2 linked regions of the Flexistipes sp. genome follow. The protein of the gene in region 1 interacts with the protein of each later gene in a pairwise test. Links are inferred from orthologs where the notes say so. Each region holds a gene or a part of one and is shown in the gene's direction. Other genes may lie near its edges. The genes, in order: UMU13_RS04995 and ndk.

What was found.
Region 2: the proteins of UMU13_RS04995 (region 1) and ndk interact in binary tests that used the Escherichia coli proteins (3 or more experiments, as listed by UniProt). The link is inferred for Flexistipes sp. from one-to-one orthologs.

Annotation. Positions count from the first base shown.
Region 1 is NZ_JAXKVW010000005.1:9,122-12,453, forward strand. Bases 323-3,322 are described here. They hold UMU13_RS04995 (5-formyltetrahydrofolate cyclo-ligase), read left to right. Parts: upstream 323-1,546; coding sequence 1,547-2,098; downstream 2,099-3,322. Other genes in these bases: UMU13_RS04990 (replication-associated recombination protein A), read left to right, coding at 331-1,557; rny (ribonuclease Y), read left to right, coding at 2,098-3,322. Also shown: UMU13_RS04980 (cell division protein ZapA), read left to right, coding at 1-131; more of rny, read left to right, coding at 3,323-3,332. UniProt on the Escherichia coli protein: Involved in the removal of 5-formyltetrahydrofolate.
Region 2 is NZ_JAXKVW010000001.1:296,387-299,596, reverse strand. The notes cover bases 114-2,991. They hold ndk (nucleoside-diphosphate kinase), read left to right. Parts: upstream 114-1,284; coding sequence 1,285-1,698; downstream 1,699-2,991. Other genes in these bases: thrC (threonine synthase), read left to right, coding at 1,716-2,991; UMU13_RS01325 (cupin domain-containing protein), read left to right, coding at 900-1,244; UMU13_RS01330 (cation:proton antiporter), read left to right, coding at 114-889. Also shown: more of UMU13_RS01330, read left to right, coding at 1-113; more of thrC, read left to right, coding at 2,992-3,134; tRNA preQ1(34) S-adenosylmethionine ribosyltransferase-isomerase QueA, read left to right, coding at 3,088-3,210. UniProt on the Escherichia coli protein: Major role in the synthesis of nucleoside triphosphates other than ATP. The ATP gamma phosphate is transferred to the NDP beta phosphate via a ping-pong mechanism, using a phosphorylated active-site intermediate.

The DNA of each region.
Region 1 (3,332 bases):
AGATTGCAGTAATGGCTGCTTTTAATATAGCTGCTGAATATTTTATGCTGAAAGAGGAAATAAGCGAAAGTAAAAAAGCTATTGAAAGATTAGAGCGGAAACTTGACGAACTGGAAGTAAATATCGGATAGAGGGTAGCCCCTGCGGTGCCCGTGAAAGTGTAGAAAATTTGGAGCCAACACCTCTAAAAAAGGGGAATTGATACTGGTTGCCGTGTGCAAGCCCGCCTTTGAGCGGGAAGCCTAACGCAGCCGTGATTTTCCCCACCTGGTTAGCCAGGGCTGCAAATGGACTGCACGCACGGCACATGCGGGGGCTTTTTTTATATTTATGAAATTTAGACTGATTGACAGGATATATCCAGAACATTTTGACGAAATAAAGGGACAGCGTCATCTGCTGTCGGATAATGCTCCTCTGCGCAAAATTATTTCGGAAGGAAGTTTCGATTCCCTTATTTTTGTAGGGCCTCCCGGCACAGGCAAAACATGTCTTGCCAAAATAGCAGGTGAGGTTTTGTCGCTGCCTTTTTACCGTTTACATGCGGCTTCTTCAGGCTCATCTGAATTGAAAAATATTGTGGATTCCACAAAATCCTATGGCAAACCGGTTCTGATTTTTATTGATGAGATTCACAGATTTTCAAAAGTCCAACAGGATCTTCTTTTGGACTTGATTGATGAGAAGCATGCGAAGCTCATAGGTGCCTCCACTGAAAACCCGTATTTTAAAATAACACCTGCACTGAGATCCAGAAGCCTTCTTTTTACATTTGAGCCTTTAGGCAGAGATGCATTGAAATCCATTTTTAAGCAGGCTTGTGCTGAAATAGAAAAAATGTATGACGTTGAGGGAATAACAGTTGACAATGAAGTGTTTGAAAGACTTTGTGAAGCATCGAACGGTGACGCAAGAAGATTTCTCAATATGCTTGATATTGCTGCAATGACGTCACCTGTCAAAGACGGTGAAATGTTTTTGGATGTTTCGGAAGTGGAAGATTTGATAATGAAAATGGGTTATTCTGAGGACGAGCACTACGATCTGCTTTCGGCAATGATAAAAAGTATACGCGGCAGTGATCCGGATGCGGCACTCGTTTGGTCAAAAAAACTTCTGAAAAGCGGAGTTGATGCGGAAAGCGTTTTCAGAAGGCTCCTTATTTCAGCTTCCGAAGATATCGGCAATGCCTTGCCCGATGCACTTGCTTTTACAAATTCCGCTTATGAAGCTTTTTTGAAAGTGGGTATGCCGGAAGGAGATATTATTCTCTCGCATGTGGTTACTTATCTGGCTTCCTGTCCGAAAAGCAACCGGTCTTACACAGCCGGGAAAAAGGCCGAAGAATATTTAAAGGCTTCCAACCCGTATCCGCCTGAAAATATCCGTCATAATCCTGCAGGGTACAAATATCCATTTGATTATGGTGAATTTGTGGCTCAGGAGTATATGAAAAGTGAAAAAGTTTTTTATAACCCGTCCGACTCCGGCTTTGAAGGTAAGATAGCCCAAAGGCTCAAAAGACTCTGGAAGGGGATTAAAAAATATGACAGCTGATAAGGCAACTCTGAGGGCACGTATAAAAAGAATGAGAAATGAGCTTGATGGTGACTTTATCAGTAAGGCCAGCAGGCAGGTGTGTGAAAAGTTTATTGAGCTTTACGGTGAAAGGGAAAGTTTTCTTTTTTATTGCAATTTCGGAAATGAGATTGAAACGGAATGGCTTTTTAACTATCTGCATAAAAGGGGTAAAAAGATTTATCTTCCCAAAATGTGTTTTGAGGAAATCTTTATCGGAAGATTTGAAGGAAGTGAATTTTTGGAAACATGCAGTCTGGGTATCAAAGAGCCTGTCTCTTTAACAGATGAACCTGAACAGATTGATGTTGCAATAGTACCGGCTCTTGTATTTGATACAAACTGCAACCGAATCGGATTCGGCAAAGGATATTATGATAAGCTTTTAAAAAATTATTTGTTTGATTTAAAGGTTGGTTTTGCATATGATTTTCAGGTAGTGGAAAGAATTGAAACGGAAGAACATGATGTGCCACTTGATGTGGTGATTACAGAAAAAAATATATACAGGAGGAAATAATGGTTTGGTTATACATCTTGATTGGCGTTGTAGCCCTTATTGCAGGTTTTGTAGCCGGCGCAGTTATCGTGAAGAAGAAAATTGAATCTGACAATGCCAAAGTCGGTAAAACATCCGAGGAAATACTTAATAAGGCCAGACGTGAAGCTGATGAAATTATTAAAGAAGCAAAACTGGAATCCAAAGAAATCATTTTCAAAGGGAAACAGGAAGCTGAAAATGAAATAAAAGAAGGAAAGAAAGAATTACAGGCTCAGGAAAAAAGAATTCTGGCAAAAGAAGAAGCACTGGATAAAAAGGTCGAACTGGCCGAGAAGAAAGAAGAGATGATTATCCAGAGGGAAAAGGAATATGAAGATAAGATTGCTGAAGTAGATAAGATTAAAGCTGAAACGGACAGCATCAGATTGCAGCTGATCCAGGAAATAGAAAAAATATCGGGTATGACCCGGGAAGAGGCAAAACAGCTGCTCAGACAGGAAATGGTAGAAGAGGCTAAAGTGGATGCGGCACGTGAAATCAGAGAAATTGAAGAAGAAGTAAAACGAACTGCCGATAAAAAAGCTCAAAGTGTTATCGCCACTTCCATACAGAGATGCGCACCTGAATATGTGAGTGAAATCGCCGTATCTTCGGTCAATCTTCCTTCCGATGAAATGAAAGGTCGTATTATCGGCAGAGAGGGTAGAAATATCAGAACCTTTGAAAGTGTAACGGGAGTGGATATTATTGTTGACGATACACCGGAGGCAGTAATACTTTCCTCTTATGACCCGTTCCGCAGGGAAATTGCAAAACTTACTCTGGAAAGATTGATTTCCGACGGCCGGATTCACCCTTCACGAATCGAAGAGCATTATGAAAAGAGTAAACAGGAAGTTGAAAAACACATTTATGAAGTTGGTGAGGAGGCAGCATTTAATCTGGGGATACATAATATACATTCTGATCTTCTGAAACTTATCGGAAGACTCAAATACAGAACAAGCTACGGCCAGAATGTTTTAGGCCATTCTATTGAAGTGGCCAAGATAGCGGGTATCATGGCTGCAGAGCTGGGACTGGATGAAAAGATGGCAAAACGCATGGGACTGCTGCACGATATAGGTAAGGCTGTCGATCAGGAAAGTGAAGGCTCACATACGGAAGTGGGCGTTGATATTGTTAAGAAATACAAGGAAGATCCCAGGATTCTCAATGCCATTCTTTCCCACCACGGAGAAGAGGAATTTAA
Region 2 (3,210 bases), on another replicon or contig:
GATGCAGTTCGTTATAGGATTTTTAGCAGCTTTGTTAATTTTTTATATTATGGGTAAATTCTTTCATTTCAGCCTGTTCACCAACATTTCCTTTATCCTGTTTCTGGCACTGATATTAAATGCCGTTTCCCCTGCAACCACTGTTGCTGTGATTAAGGAAACCGGCTCCAAAGGGAAGCTGACAGACTATGTTCTTTCAACAGCAATCCTAAAGGATTTCACCATTATCGTATGCTTTTCCATACTCCTCTCTTTGCTGGGCAGTCAGGGGGAAGAGGCCTCCATAACAAAGGTATTAACCGAAGAATTTATTTCGGCAGCCTCAGGTATTGCTGCAGGCTTTGCGGTCTTTGTGTATATGAGATTTGTCAAAATAAACCTCGGTGTATTTCTTTTCCTTACAATAATAATTATCACATGGATATGCCGGGAAATGCACCTCAGCAACCTCATGGTTTTTATTACTGCAGGTATTTTCCTCAACAATTTTACACGCTTCGGTTCCATTGTGACTGAATCCATCGATAAAAATTTCAATATTATACTGCTTATATTTTTCTTTTCAGCCGGTATGGTAATTGACTTAAGAGCACTGATGAGCATGTTCGGGCTGGCCGTTTTCATAGTTATTTTGAGAATTGTCATATTGTATGTATCGTGTTATATAAGCGGGAGCTTTATAAAGGAAGACTTTAAAATAAAACAACTGTCCTTTATGGGATTTCTCGGTCAGGCTGGAGTAAGTATAGGTTTTGCCAAAATCATTGCTTCAATATTTCCTTTTGGGGATATCTTTCAGACCCTGATTTTAGCAGTAGTGGGAATAAATCAGATAATGGGGCCTGTTCTTTTCAGGTTTTCATTGCAAAAAGCAGGTGAAATAAAATAAGGAGGCAAAAATGATAAAAAGGGTACAGGATATCGACTCCGAAGAGATGAAAAATCCGCATAACGGCAGGGGCAGCGCTCTGAGATTTGCCTACAGGGAAGCGGCAGAGCTGAACGGTAAAATAAAGGATTTTTTCATAGTTGATCTTCAGCCCGATTCTCAAATAGGCAGACATAAACATGAAAACAATGCCGAAATTTATTTGATGCTGGACGGTGTTGCCGTTATTAATGACAACGGCACGGAAGAACTTCTGAATCCAGGCGATATGCTTATTACCAGAAGAGGAGAAGAACATTCCATAGAAAACAAATCTGCAGCAGGCCTAACTTTCCTTGCAATTATAGTGGAATAGTGGTAAAGGGAAGGTTTTGAAAAATATAACGGAGGTTATGATGGAAAAAACATTTGCAATAATCAAGCCGGACGCCGTGTCCAAAGGTTACACAGGAGAAATAATCAGCAGAATTGAAAAAAAGGGCTTTAAAATCAGTGCAATGAAAAAGATTAAAATGGATAAAAAAACAGCCGAATCCTTTTATGCTGTTCACAAAGAAAAACCTTTTTTTGAAGCACTTACAACATTTATGAGCAGCGGGCCTGCAGTTGTTATGATATTGGAAAAAGACAATGCCATTGCTGAATGGAGAGAACTTATGGGAGCAACAAACCCGGAAGACGCGGAAGAAAACACATTGAGAAAAGATTTTGGCAAAAACATCGACAACAATGCCGTTCACGGTTCAGATGCACCTGAAACCGCTGACATAGAGACACGGTTTTTCTTTGCAGATATCGAGTGTGTATAATTTACTGAGGATATAAAATGAAATACAAAAGCACCCGCGGAGGTGTAGAAGGAATTTCATTTAAAGATGCTGTTATGATGGGGCTCGCTGAAGACGGCGGTCTCCTTGTTCCTGAAAATTTACCTGCAGCTGACATCGGGTATCTGCACAGTTGTGCATGTAAGAGTTACGAGAGCCTCGCTTTTGAAATATTCAAACTCTTTGCTGACGATATAGAAGAGAAAACTCTCTGGGAAATCGTTAAAGAAAGCTATACCAATTTTGATTCCGGAGAAATTGTACCGGTGGTTCACAAAGACGGGATATATGTGGCGGAACTTTTTCACGGCCCCACATATGCTTTCAAAGATATTGCTCTGCAGTTTCTGGGAAATCTTTTTGAGCATATCTTAAAAGAGCGCAGCGAAAAAATGAATATCCTGGGTGCCACAAGCGGAGATACGGGCAGTGCTGCGATTTACGGAGTTAAAGGCAAAGACAATATAAATATTTTTATTCTTCATCCCAGCGGAAAAGTTAGTCCTGTGCAGGAACTTCAGATGACCACAGTAAAAAGTGAAAACGTTTTTAACATCGCTGTAAAGGGCTCTTTTGATGACTGCCAGGCTATTGTAAAAAATCTTTTTTCCGACCTTGAGTTTAAATCCAAATACAATCTGGGTGCCGTTAATTCAATTAACTGGGCGCGTATACTGGCTCAAATAGTCTACTACTTTTATATATATTTTCGCATTTGTGATGAAAAACCAAACGGTGGCAATAATTTACGTTTCGCTGTCCCCACAGGTAATTTTGGAAATATTCTTGCAGGTTTTTACGCCCGCCGGATGGGTCTTCCAATCGATAAGCTGGTACTGGCAACAAATGAAAACAACATACTTCACAGGATGATCAGTCACGGCGATTACAGCGTCAAAGATGTTGTACAGACGTACAGCCCGTCTATGGATATACAACTTTCCAGTAATCTTGAAAGGTATTTATATTACCTTTACAAAGAAGACTCCGAAACCCTGAATAAAAAAATGAAAGAACTGAATGATGAAAGAAGAATACATTTTACAGAAGAAGAGGTTAATAAAATCCGCAACGTTTTCCTGTCCCAGGAGTCTTCCAACGAAGAAACCCTAAGCACCATTAGAAATTTCTATAATAGCACACAATATATACTTGATCCTCATACAGCGTGCGGAGTAAAAGCTGCCGAGAATTTTATGGCCATAGATAACTGTATTTACGTCTGTCTTGCTACTGCTCATCCGGCAAAGTTTCCCGAAGCCGTTTACAAAGCAATAGGTAAATACCCCGAACGACCAGAAGGCATCTGTAAGCTCAACGACCTTGAAAAACAATCATATGTTCTTAATAATAACACTGATGAAGTAAAATATTTTATTAAAAACATTCTGGAGGAAGGCGATAAAAACGCCGGTTGATAAATTCGATTTTCATCTGCCCGAAAAAAACATTGCACAGTATCCTTCGGACAAGAGGGATGAATCCCGCCTTCTG